3 regions of the Bacillus pacificus genome follow, and region 1 is predicted to be linked to each of the others. Evidence: riboswitches for the same ligand, from Rfam matches in the RefSeq annotation. Region 1 holds a riboswitch; each other region holds the start of a gene.
What was found. A riboswitch is a leader RNA that binds a small molecule or an ion and turns the genes downstream of it on or off. The one in region 1 is predicted to bind S-adenosylmethionine.
Positions count from the first base shown of each region.

Region 2: linked by a shared signal. The riboswitch ahead of metK (methionine adenosyltransferase) and the one ahead of LMD38_RS26820 (bifunctional O-acetylhomoserine aminocarboxypropyltransferase/cysteine synthase) in region 1 are both predicted to bind S-adenosylmethionine.
Region 3: linked by a shared signal. The riboswitch ahead of LMD38_RS17115 (MFS transporter) and the one ahead of LMD38_RS26820 (bifunctional O-acetylhomoserine aminocarboxypropyltransferase/cysteine synthase) in region 1 are both predicted to bind S-adenosylmethionine.

Region 1 covers NZ_CP086328.1:5,211,317-5,215,722, forward strand. The annotation lists gene LMD38_RS26805 (FMN-dependent NADH-azoreductase) at 1-121, shown strand, start outside; gene LMD38_RS26810 (transcriptional regulator YeiL) at 183-854, opposite strand; gene LMD38_RS26815 (YjjG family noncanonical pyrimidine nucleotidase) at 961-1,656, shown strand; SAM riboswitch class I at 1,928-2,033, shown strand; gene LMD38_RS26820 (bifunctional O-acetylhomoserine aminocarboxypropyltransferase/cysteine synthase) at 2,126-3,424, shown strand; gene metA (homoserine O-acetyltransferase MetA) at 3,408-4,313, shown strand.
Region 2 covers NZ_CP086328.1:589,561-593,966, reverse strand. The annotation lists gene LMD38_RS03075 (GNAT family N-acetyltransferase) at 87-611, shown strand; gene metK (methionine adenosyltransferase) at 653-1,852, opposite strand; SAM riboswitch class I at 2,022-2,143, opposite strand; gene pckA (phosphoenolpyruvate carboxykinase (ATP)) at 2,372-3,958, shown strand; gene LMD38_RS03060 (hypothetical protein) at 4,245-4,406, shown strand, end outside.
Region 3 covers NZ_CP086328.1:3,278,280-3,282,685, forward strand. The annotation lists gene LMD38_RS17110 (arsenic resistance protein) at 23-988, shown strand; gene LMD38_RS17115 (MFS transporter) at 1,044-2,261, opposite strand; SAM riboswitch class I at 2,371-2,476, opposite strand; gene LMD38_RS17120 (DUF4153 domain-containing protein) at 2,610-3,857, opposite strand; gene topB (DNA topoisomerase III) at 4,127-4,406, opposite strand, start outside.

The sequences.
Region 1 (4,406 bases):
CTTCGGTGCAACAAACATGGAAACAGTAGTTATTGAAGGACATAATCAATTCCCAGATAAAGCAGAAGAAATCATTGCAGCTGGTCTTGAAGAAGCAGCTAAAGTAGCAAGTAAATTTTAATTGAAAATAAAATCGTCACTCAAAAAAGTAGCATTAACAGATAAACGTTAATGCTACTTTTTTATATTTTAAGTTCGTCAGCTAGTTTTTCTAACTGAATTCGATCTTGTATGTAATAGGTTCTTCCATCTTTCCGTAAGTAATTTTGTTGGCAAAATTGGTTTAATACATATAAAAGGTGACGGTAGCTAACATTTAAGTATTCCGAAACCTCGGTATGTTTTTCTATATAACTGTTATTTTGTTCTGTTAATAGAATAAACGCCGCTAATCGATTTTCGAACGGATAACTATTATTTTTAGCATAACTTTCTGTTCGGGTAATGGTTTTCTCACCGATAAATTTGCATAGTTTCTGTAGAAAGGTAGCATCTTGTAACAAAAGATGCTGACAATCCTTAAGAGGAAGCGCTAAGCATATACAATCTTCAATTACTTCCACCGTTTTCGTAATAGATTCTACGCCAATTAATCCTAATTCCCCAATGAACGAAGGTGCCTGAATAAAGTTAATCAAAGAGACCTTTCCGTTTTTGTGACTCATATATATTTTTGCTTTCCCAGCAATTAAGTAATAAAGATAAGGAACATCGACCCCTTCATTACATATCTTTTCTCTTTTCTGAAAGGAATGTAGTTCAGCATACGGTAAGATATCAAAAGAAAAAAGAGTATGGAAATTGTAAGTTTGTATGTAATGAGAGATTTCTTCGCTATTTCTGCTGACTTTCATGTTTTCACCTCATGTTTAGTATGAGATATCTCCTATTATTTTTACAAGAAAGAATGATACGATTTACGTAAATTTGTTTTTGTAGAAAAGAGAGTGTGAAGGGCTTATGAAAAAATATAAAACATTATTATTCGATGTAGATGATACATTGTTAGACTTTCAAAAGGCAGAAAAATCGGCATTACGTATGCTTTTTGAAGAGAAAGGGATGTTTCTAACTAGCGAAATTGAAGCGCAATATAAAAAAATTAATAAAAGTCTTTGGACTGCTTTTGAAGAAGGTGAAATAAGTCGTGATGAAGTTGTAAATACACGATTTTCAATTTTGTTTAAAGAATACGGGGAAGAAGTAGATGGGATATTATTCGAAAATAATTATCGCAGTTACTTAGAAGAAGGAAATCAGCTCATGGAAGGTGCTTTACAATTTATAAATCAAATTCAAAGTGAGTACGATTTATATATAGTGACAAACGGTATTTCTAAGACGCAAGATAAACGATTACGTAATGCAGGGTTACATGCCTTGTTTCAAGATATTTTCGTTTCTGAAGATACAGGTTATCAAAAGCCGATGAAAGAGTATTTTGATTATGTTTTTGAAAGGATCCCTAACTTTGTTCCTGAAGAAGGGCTCATTATTGGGGATTCGTTAAGCGCTGATATGAAAGGTGGATATGTAGCGGGAATTGATACTTGTTGGTTTAATCCAGAAAAGAAATGTAATAATAGCGAGATTGTGCCAACATATGAAGTGCAAAATTTTGAAGAGTTATACGCGTTATTGAAGCAACATGTGTAATGAGAATAGGCAGTGGAACTTTCGTCTCTACTGCCTATTTTTTATTGGTAGTTTCATTATGTTTTGGAAGTAGAAATGCATTTCCGATAGCACCTGCTCGAATCGTTTGTAATAGTAAATTAAGTGAAGGTTTTAAAAGGTCTTTTTCAAATGAATATAGAATATATTTCTTTTGTTATGTACATTAAATTCCTTGTAGTTAATTTAGAACATTCAGAAAAACTGATTGACATTAGGAAATTATTGCTATAAAATCAACGGTAATTGCATAGTCTTATCAAGAAAAGGTGGAGGGACAGGCCCGATGAAACCTTGGCAACAGCCGTATAACGGAATTGTGCCAAATCCTGCAGGTAATAAACCCTGAGAGATAAGAAAGAGCCTTTAGAGCGTGTTTTCAAACTGCTCCTTTCTTGTTTTCAGGAAAGGGGCAGTTTTTTATTTTGTATAAAAGAAAGGAGAATAAGAGATGGGAGAATCATGGGGGAAAGGAACAATTTGCGTGCAAGGTGGCTATACGCCAAAGAATGGTGAACCGCGTGTTTTACCGCTTTATCAAAGTACAACGTATAAATACGATACTTCGGATGATTTAGCAGCCTTATTTAATTTAGAGGCAGAAGGATATATATATACGCGTATTGGAAATCCTACTTTAGCTGCATTTGAGCAAAAGCTAGCAGATTTAGAGGGTGGCGTAGGAGCTGTTGCAACGGCTTCTGGGCAGGCTGCTATTATGCTTGCTGTTTTAAACATTTGTAGTAGCGGAGACCACTTGCTTTGTTCTTCCACAGTTTATGGCGGGACGTTTAATTTATTTGGAGTGAGTTTGCGTAAGCTTGGTATCGATGTTACATTCTTTAATCCGAATTTAACTGCTGATGAAATTGTGGCCCTTGCTAATGATAAGACGAAACTCGTTTATGCAGAATCGCTAGGAAATCCGGCGATGAACGTTTTAAATTTCAAAGAACTTTCAGATGCAGCGAAAGAGTTGGAAGTACCTTTTATCGTGGATAATACATTAGCAACTCCTTATTTATGCCAAGCATTTGAACATGGAGCAAATATTATCGTTCATTCTACGACGAAATATATTGATGGTCATGCAAGTTCGTTAGGTGGCATTGTTATTGACGGAGGGAACTTCGATTGGACAAACGGGAAATATCCTGAACTAGTTGAACCGGATCCAAGTTATCACGGCGTAAGTTACGTTCAAAATTTTGGTGCAGCAGCTTATATTGTGAAGGCACGTGTTCAATTATTAAGAGACTACGGAAACTGTATGAGCCCATTTAATGCGTATGTTAGCAATATCGGCTTAGAAACATTGCATTTACGAATGGAGCGTCATAGTGAAAATGCTCTTGCAGTTGCTAAGTGGCTTGCTGATCATGAACGTATTGAATGGGTGAATTATCCGGGATTAAATAGTAATGAAAATTACTCGTTAGCACAAAAGTATTTGAAAAAAGGTGCTAGTGGTGTTTTAACATTCGGCATTAAGGGAGGATTAGAAGCAGCAAAAGAATTTATCGCAAATGTAAAACTAGCAACTCTCGTAACGCACGTGGCTGATGCGCGAACTTGCGTTATACATCCCGCAAGTACAACACATAGACAATTAAGTGCTGAAGATCAGCGCTTAGCTGGCGTCACATCAGATTTAATTCGTCTATCAGTTGGTATAGAAGATGTTTCGGATATTATTGCAGATTTAGAAGCAGCGCTAGTCGGAGGCAAACAACATGCCGATCATAATTGATAAAGATTTGCCAGCTCGCAAAGTGTTGCAGGAGGAAAATATTTTTGTAATGACAAAAGAGCGAGCAGAAACACAAGATATCCGGGCATTGAAAATTGCTATATTAAACTTAATGCCTACAAAGCAAGAAACAGAAGCGCAATTACTTCGTTTAATTGGCAATACACCGTTGCAATTAGATGTACATTTACTTCATATGGAATCACACCTGTCCCGTAATGTCGCACAGGAACATTTAACGAGTTTCTATAAAACATTCCGTGATATTGAGAATGAGAAATTTGATGGACTCATTATTACAGGAGCACCAGTTGAAACCCTTTCTTTTGAAGAGGTAGATTATTGGGAAGAGCTTAAACGTATTATGGAGTATTCAAAAACGAATGTAACATCTACGCTTCATATTTGCTGGGGGGCACAGGCTGGTTTGTATCATCATTATGGTGTTCAAAAGTATCCTCTTAAGGAAAAAATGTTTGGTGTATTTGAACATGAGGTTCGTGAGCAACATGTGAAATTGTTACAAGGGTTTGATGAGTTATTTTTTGCCCCGCATTCTCGTCATACGGAAGTACGAGAGAGTGACATTAGAGAAGTGAAGGAGTTAACGTTATTAGCCAACTCTGAGGAAGCGGGCGTTCATCTTGTTATTGGGCAAGAAGGAAGACAAGTGTTTGCGCTCGGTCATAGTGAATATAGTTGTGATACGTTAAAGCAAGAATACGAGCGAGATCGTGACAAAGGGTTAAATATTGATGTGCCGAAAAATTATTTTAAGCATGATAATCCAAATGAGAAGCCGCTTGTAAGGTGGAGAAGCCATGGAAATCTATTATTCTCTAATTGGCTAAATTATTACGTGTATCAAGAAACCCCTTATGTATTATAAAAAAAGATTGTGTAACACGTGGCAACGTTTTCTCTGCAGTGGTTAACTTATATTTTTCCGAATGTTCTAAAAACATTGTTTTTCAGATTTTTT
Region 2 (4,406 bases), 630 kb from region 1:
TATATTGAACTAGAAGGACACATTTATTGTAGCTCGTGTATTGAAATAATGAACAAAAACTAGTAAATACAAAAGGTGGGCTTATATTGTTTGAATCAAACCGTATCCAGTTACGAAAGTTTTCCGAAGATGATATTCTAACGTATTATAAATGGCATAATGATATAGACGTTATGAGTTCAACTACACTTAACCTTGATAAATATTCCTTTCAAGATACAGAAAAACTTTGCCAGCAATTTATTCATTCTCCAAACGCTAAGAGCTATATCATTGAAGAAAAAGCTACGAACCTTCCAATTGGCATTACTTCTTTAATTCATATTGATTCGTATAATCGAAACGCTGAATGCATTATTGATATTGGTAAAAAGGATTACTGGGGGCAAGGTTATGGGAAGGAAGCTTTCACCTTATTATTGAATTATGCATTTTTAGAATTAAATTTACATCGCCTTTCTTTACGAGTATTTTCTTTTAACGATAGAGCAATTAAATTATATAAATCACTCGGTTTTCAACATGAAGGAACTTGTAAAGAAGCTATATTCCGCAACGGCACTTGGCATGACATTGAACTCTTCGCTTTATTCCAACGTAATTATAAATAAAAAAAGCTTTGCACTCACCGCGCAAAGCTTTTTTTCATATATTATAGACCAGCTTGCTCTTTTAAAGCTGCAGCTTTGTCTGTACGTTCCCATGATAAATCTACATCAGTACGTCCGAAGTGGCCGTAAGCTGCTGTTTGTTTGTAAATTGGGCGACGTAAGTCTAGCATTTTAATAATACCAGCTGGGCGAAGATCGAAGTTGTTACGAACTAGTTCTACTAATACGTCTTCAGATACTTTACCAGTGCCGAATGTATCAACTGAAATTGATACTGGTTGTGCTACACCGATTGCGTATGCAAGTTGTACTTCTGCTTTTTCAGCAAGACCAGCTGCTACGATGTTTTTCGCAACATAACGAGCTGCATATGCTGCAGAACGGTCAACTTTTGTTGCATCTTTACCAGAGAATGCACCGCCACCGTGGCGAGCGTATCCACCGTAAGTATCAACGATGATTTTACGTCCTGTTAAACCAGCATCACCTTGTGGTCCACCAATTACGAAGCGGCCAGTTGGGTTAATGAAGAATTTTGTTTCTCCATCGATTAATTCTGCTGGTACTACAGCTTTAATTACGTGCTCTTTTAAGTCGCGATCGATTTCTTCCCATGTAACATCTGGGTGATGTTGTGTAGAAATTACGATAGTATCAACACGTACTGGTTTACCATTTTCATCATACTCAACTGTAACTTGCGTTTTTCCATCCGGACGTAGGTATGATAATGTATCATCTTTACGTACTTCAGTTAAACGGCGAGCTAATTTGTGAGCAAGCGAGATTGGAAGTGGCATTAACTCTTGTGTTTCATTACATGCGAAACCAAACATTAAACCTTGGTCTCCTGCACCAATTGCCTCAATCTCAGCGTCAGTCATTTGACCTTCGCGTGCTTCTAGCGCTTGGTCAACACCCATAGCGATGTCAGCAGATTGCTCATCGATAGATGTTAAAACTGCACAAGTTTCTGCATCGAATCCGTATTTTGCGCGTGTGTAACCAATGCCTTGAATTGTTTCACGAACGATTTTTGGAATATCTACGTAAGTAGAAGTCGTAATTTCCCCCGCTACCAATACTAAACCAGTTGTTACAGTTGTTTCACAAGCTACACGTGCATTTGCGTCTTTTGATAAGATCGCATCTAAAATTGAATCAGAAATTTGGTCACAAATTTTATCTGGATGTCCTTCAGTTACAGACTCAGATGTGAACAGATGACGTTTTTTTGTCATGTGGTAAACCTCCCTACAGTAATTGTATATATTGTACGGAACTCATCCTTAATTTGCCACAGATTGCGACATACATTTATTCTCCCACACAAGCATACAGAAAAACCTTTCCTACATAATAGAGAGGAAAGGTTTAATTTGCTACTTGCATACTGCTTTTTGCCCTTCGCTCTTATCGTTCGAGACCTGTAGCCTCGCACAGGTTTTAGCACCTATTCACTTGTGTTTACCAATACAAGTGAGGTTGCTGGGCTTCATCGGGCCTGTCCCTCCGCCAGCTCGGGATAAGAGAGTATCCGTCCCAACCTATACTAAAGAAATGATATTCATTTGTCAATTAATATTCACATTTTCCTGAAAGTTTTTCTCAGTGCGCCTGAAATGAAATATTAATAAGGAAATAATGCATTCACACAAACAAAAAGAAATAAATAGTATACATTATTTATATAATTGTGTTATACTCTTGTTGGGGATTACGAGAAATATTTCATTAAATGAAAAGGATGGTATATAAATATGAGTACTGTGAATGTCCAAATTGGTTTACACGAATTATTGAACGGAAGCAATGCACAGATTCAACTAAGTGTTCCGCAATTAGTGGAAAAAGTATTAATGCGAAATGAAGGGAAATTAACTTCGACTGGTGCCGTTTCTGCTTCAACTGGAAAATATACAGGACGTTCTCCTAAAGATAAATTTATTGTGAAAGAAGCATCGGTTGCTGACAAAATTGCTTGGGGAGCAGTGAACCAACCGATTTCTGAAGAACATTTTAATAAATTATATACGAAAGTTTTAGAATACTTAAAAGAGAAAGAAGAGTTATTCGTCTTCAAAGGATTTGCAGGCGCTGACCGCAATTACCGCCTACCAATTCAAGTTATTAATGAATATGCATGGCACAATCTATTTGTACATCAATTATTCATTCGTCCAACTGAAGAAGAATTAACAACTCATGAATCAGAGTTCACAATTGTTTCTGCACCGAATTTCAAGGCTGATCCAGCTGTTGACGGCACAAACTCTGAAGCATTTATTATGGTTTCATTCGAAAAACGTATCGTACTAATTGGTGGTACAGAATACGCTGGAGAAATGAAAAAATCAATCTTCTCTATTATGAACTTCTTATTACCTGAACAAGATATTCTTTCTATGCATTGCTCTGCAAACGTAGGTGAAGAAGGCGATGTAGCACTATTCTTCGGTTTATCTGGAACAGGTAAAACAACATTATCTGCTGATCCAAACCGTAAATTAATCGGTGATGATGAGCACGGTTGGTCTGATAACGGTGTATTCAATATTGAAGGCGGTTGCTACGCGAAATGTGTAAACCTTTCTCACGAGAAAGAACCACAAATTTTCGATGCAATCACATTTGGATCTGTTTTAGAAAACGTTATCATTAATGACCAAACGCGTATCGCAGACTATAACGATACTACTTTAACAGAAAATACTCGTGCTGCATACCCTATGCATGCGATCGACAATATCGTACTGCCAAGTGTTGCAGGACACCCAAATACAATTATCTTCTTAACTGCTGATGCATCTGGCGTATTGCCTCCAATCAGTAAGTTATCAAAAGAACAAGCTATGTACCACTTCTTAAGTGGTTACACTAGTAAACTAGCAGGAACAGAGCGCGGTGTTACATCTCCGCAAGCAACATTCTCAACTTGCTTCGGTTCACCATTCTTACCACTTGATGCATCTCGCTATGCTGAAATGCTTGGTGAAAAAATCGAGAAACACGATGCGAAAGTATTCTTAGTAAACACTGGCTGGACTGGTGGCGAATACGGCGTTGGTAAACGTATGAACTTAGGTTACACTCGTGCAATGATTCAAGCAGCATTAAACGGTGAACTTGCGAAAACTGAAACAGCTAAACATGACATCTTCGGTCTTGAAGTTCCACTTCACGTACCAGGTGTACCTGACGAAGTGTTAATGCCTGAACAAACTTGGGCTGATAAAGCTGCTTACAAAGCAAAAGCAATCGAACTTGCAAATGAATTCAAAGCTAACTTCAAAAAGTTCGACAGCGTATCTGAAGACATTATTAACTTAGGCGGCCCAATCGCTTAAGTACAAACTTTCTGTTGGAATCACCCTTTACTCATATGAATAAGTGTCGTGTAACCGTAAAGTTTCGCGTACTCACCGACAAAACCCAATGCGGCTTAACGGTTACACACACTTACATAAAAAAGAAGCTTACGTTTTTTACGTAAGCTTCTTTCTATATCTTATATAGTGACTTAGCTCATAAATCACTTACCGTCACCTATAAAATTACAGAAAATTCATTTTATAATCATTCGTTTTTAGTTTCCTATGCTATAATTTACATATACAGGAAAGGGTGAAGCTTATGAAAAATTTTTCTCGTACAGGAAAAATTTTATTCAGTTACGGAGCGATTCAAATGTTTTGGGGACTTGTAATGCTTAACGTTAATGTATTTGAGCATACAAGCGAAACAATAAAATATATTATTCTAATTATCGGAATAGTTTTTTGTATTATATCCAAC
Region 3 (4,406 bases), 1.9 Mb from region 1:
ATATTTTAGAAAGGATTTATTCATGAGCACTATAGAAAAGATTCAAACTTTTATTATTCTTTTTGCTGTTACATGCGGCATCGTACTCGGACAATTTAATTTCATACATATGTATTCAGACAAATTTATTGTTCCCTTCTTATTTTTCATGCTATATGGATTATTCCTCAGCATCCCATTAAAAGAAATAAAAAACGGATTTCACAATTTAAAATTTGCGGGAACAAGTCTTACTATTAACTTTTTATGGACACCTTTACTCGCTTGGGGATTAGGTGCACTATTTCTTTCAGATCATCCCGCACTTTGGGTTGGATTTATTATGTTAATGGTTACTCCGTGTACAGACTGGTACTTAATCTTTACTGAAATAGCGAAAGGAAATGTAGCACTTTCTACTGCGATTTTACCTGTAAATTTAATTTTACAAGTACTACTCCTTCCCATTTATTTATTTTTATTCGCTGGTGTTATGAAGACTGTAGCGGTTTCTGTTTTAGTAGAAAGTATTGTTATCGTAATCGTCTTACCATTTTTACTTGCACACGCTACAAAATTCATTATGAATAAACTGAAAAAAGCTGAAACGCTCGAGAATAAACTCATTCCGTTTTTCAGCTCTGCCCAAATTGTATTTTTAAGTTTAGCAATCGTAGCAATGTTTGCATCACAAGGTAAATATTTACTACAAAATATGAATGTCGTTTTATTATTACTCATTCCTGTTCTATTGTTCTTCATCATTAATTTTGTACTAGGACAATTCATCGGGCGCGTTATGCGTTTATCTTATAAAGATACAGTAAGTCTAAACTTAACAACGTTAGCAAGAAACTCACCTGTTGCACTTGCTATTGCTGTAACAGCTTTTCCAAATGAGCCTCTTATTGCACTTGCACTCGTTATTGGACCGTTAATTGAGCTACCAGTACTTGCTTGTGTTTCACAGGTGTTGTTACTTATTAAGAAAAAACGACAATACGCATAATAAAAAACGTCCCGTAATAGGACGTTTTTTATTTTTGAAAAATTTCATACAACACTTATTTCTTATGTATCAATACAAATGAAATAACCGAAACTACAAACGTAATAATCCCAATAATAATAAATATAATAGACGCGGAAATTGACTCTAGGGAATATCCAGTTATTGCAATTCCTATCGGAGTTGATACTAGTAATAACGAATTTAAGAAACCGAAAAATCTTCCTTGCACTTCATTTGGAATTAACTTTCTATACAACACTCCAAAATATACATTACTTACTCCAAATGCAATTCCTGACAGGAAATAATAAACTGAAAATAATATCAGATTTAACGTCGTACCCATTGCCGCATTAAAAATTCCCATAATCGCAGTACATATAAAAGCAGTCGTAATCGTTTTATATGTACGAATCTTTTTCGTAATAAATGCTCCTATTAAAATCCCTATCGGTGATGCCGCAAAAACTATACTATACCATCGCGTAGAAAGATTCATTTCTCTAACAACTATTACTTGCAGTGAAAGTATACATGCTGCTCCAAGTAAATTAATGACCGCAGCGCTCATTAGTAATGTCTTCAACGATTTGTTACTATTAATAACAGAAAATCCCTCTTTAAAATCTTCATAAAAAGGCTTCTTCTTCTCTACTTTTAATTCACGTGGAATTTTGATTCTCATTAAAATTAAAAATGATACAACAAATGTAATTGCATCTAATAAAAATACTCCATGAAAATTAAAAATACTAATTAAAAAGCTAGCCATTAAAGGAATGGCGACCGATATGATTTGTATTGATATTTGCCTCAGCGTAATCGCCTGTTGAACATGCTTTTCTTCCACATATGTTACTAACGCTGCATTTGAAGCTGAAGTAAATAAAGCACTCCCAATTGAACGTATGATAAGTAAAATTAGTAACGGAATGTATAGCATTTTATTATAAAATGCTATAACTGCAATTAAAATCATAACGATACATCTCATAACATCCGCAATTATCATAAGCTTTCTTCTCGACATTCGATCTGCTAACGTTCCTGTTACAGGTGCAAATAAAATTGCCGCCGTTGCAATTGCAATATTTACCCCCGAAACGAGTGATGGCGAGTTTGTTAAATTCATTACCCATAACGGTAAAACAAGTGTAACCATAGAATTACCTATTAAAGAAATACAACTTGCTAAGAAAAAATAAGAAAAAACTTTATTACTCCATATACTAGAGCTATTCTCTTGTATATTACTAACTTCACTTTTCACTGTACTCTCCCCTCTACTCACATATTCTTCTTCTCCTTCTCTTCGTCACCATCCTTTAAAATACAAAAAACCTTCTTCAAAATAAGAAGAAGGTTTACTTATAACCATCTTCTTATCTTTTAGGACTTTTAGATCCTACAGGATTTAGCACCTTTATATAACATTAGGTTGCTGAGGCTTCGAAGGGCCAGTCCCTCCACCTCTCTTAATAAGAAGTTTTTATTCCATTATCTGAATTTTTTATATATTACATCAAAATGATTTCAATATATTTTTCGATGCAGTTAAAAGAGGATGACATCTATCATCCTCTTTTAACAAATTTGTCGTTACATTAACAGTTCCTTTCTAATTAAAAATTAAAGGAAACGTAAATATAACGAAAGCTGCCCAAAGTCCGTAAATTGGCAAATACTTCGTAACAGCATCTTGGATAGCTGTCGGTCCTGATTTGTTTTGCAAGAAACGCATATAGGAAAACATAATCCAAATGAGATTTGCCCAAATCAGTATGTTTACTCCTAAAACAGCAAGTCTATTAGGTGTAATACCGTAAGAAGAAAGTCTGAATACGATGGCTGACAATGCTACAGTGTCAATAATAAGTGCCAGAACAATTAAGGCGAAATTTATATAATCTGAAATGCTCTTTTTCTCGTCTGAATCACTCTCAACGATAGAAAATATAGTAACAGCCAATACACCAAGGAGTATTCCGTTAAAGGCCATTAGAAAATTACGATCCAAGAATGGATTTTTCCCGACCCAAATTACCGTTATAAGATAAATAAACAATGTGATCAAGACAAGCGGACTAAAAATTTTAGATATGTATGGCGTAATATTTTTAGCAAGTTTAAGATTCAATGATACTAAGTATGCAGCCACTACAGCGAGAGCGGCAGCTCCAAATAAAACAACATTACTAAAATAGAACTCTCCTATATCCAAGTCAACAAAGCTAAATAATCGCATGGTGAATATTGCTAGTATCATTCCACTCACTGCCATGCTCGCATAGAGAAGGCAATATTCTAAATTAAATTTAATATACGCTAATCTTGTACTGCCTTTTGAATATTCATTTCCCGTAAACGCAAGTCCCAATAAGACCCATAGCAATATAGGAAGATGTAAATACGCAAGGATACTGCTGTCTTTATAATTTAATGGCAACATATTGAGATACAACCCGGCAATTAGGAACAACGCTGCAAGGGAATAAATAATACTTTTTTTCGGAGTATTATTGTAAACAAAATAAGCAGCGATAAAGGGAATTACACCAAAAGCCAAGTTAATTGGAGCAATTGCTTCCTGCTCAACAAAGTGGAAAATGATTTTCGTGCTTAGCCCTGCTAAAATAGCTAGCATGCCCATGAATAAGAAACCTTTTTGAAACAGCGATACTTTTTCTTTATTTGCCGTCTCCTTGAAATGTAATCTTTCATACCAAGCAGCTAGAACCTGAGAATCAGGTTTTTCATCCCATGCTTGTGAGAATGACTTTCTAAAAGCTTTCGGGTCTTTTCTATACATTCTCTCCAACTCATGAGGGTTATCCATATTTTCAATAATCAAATTGTGATCGTTCATAGTTTTACCTCCTCTAATAAAAAACAGTGTTGTTACCTTTCTATAAAAAGCACCTCACTGATTTATCACGATATTGATTTTAATACAAAATTTATTGTTTTACAATAAATAATTATCAATTATAAAGATTTTTTTATTGTATATTTTATTTCAAATAAAAATAAATAGCACTCCTTATTCAAAAAAATATCCTATAGTATAGACTTTTTTAAGTGTCTATTCTATAGGATACATTTTAATTATCATATTTTTTTATTTGTTGAAACAACTTAATTCTCAAACACAAAATTAATCTTATTATCTTTCCACTCTAACTTCGCATCAAATGTTTTCTCGCCCTTTTTAAAGCCTTTAATTAAATCGGTCTTTTCACCTTTTAAGAGCTTTGTCATATTCTTTTGCGAAATTGTTTTACTTAATATCTTCTTCGAAATGGTAAAGTCACATTGCGTTGTGTTGTAGTTAGAACAGCCGTAAAACGTTGACTTATCAATCACGTCGCCATCACATTTTTTACAGCTACCAACCTTTTTACCTGTTGTAAATTTT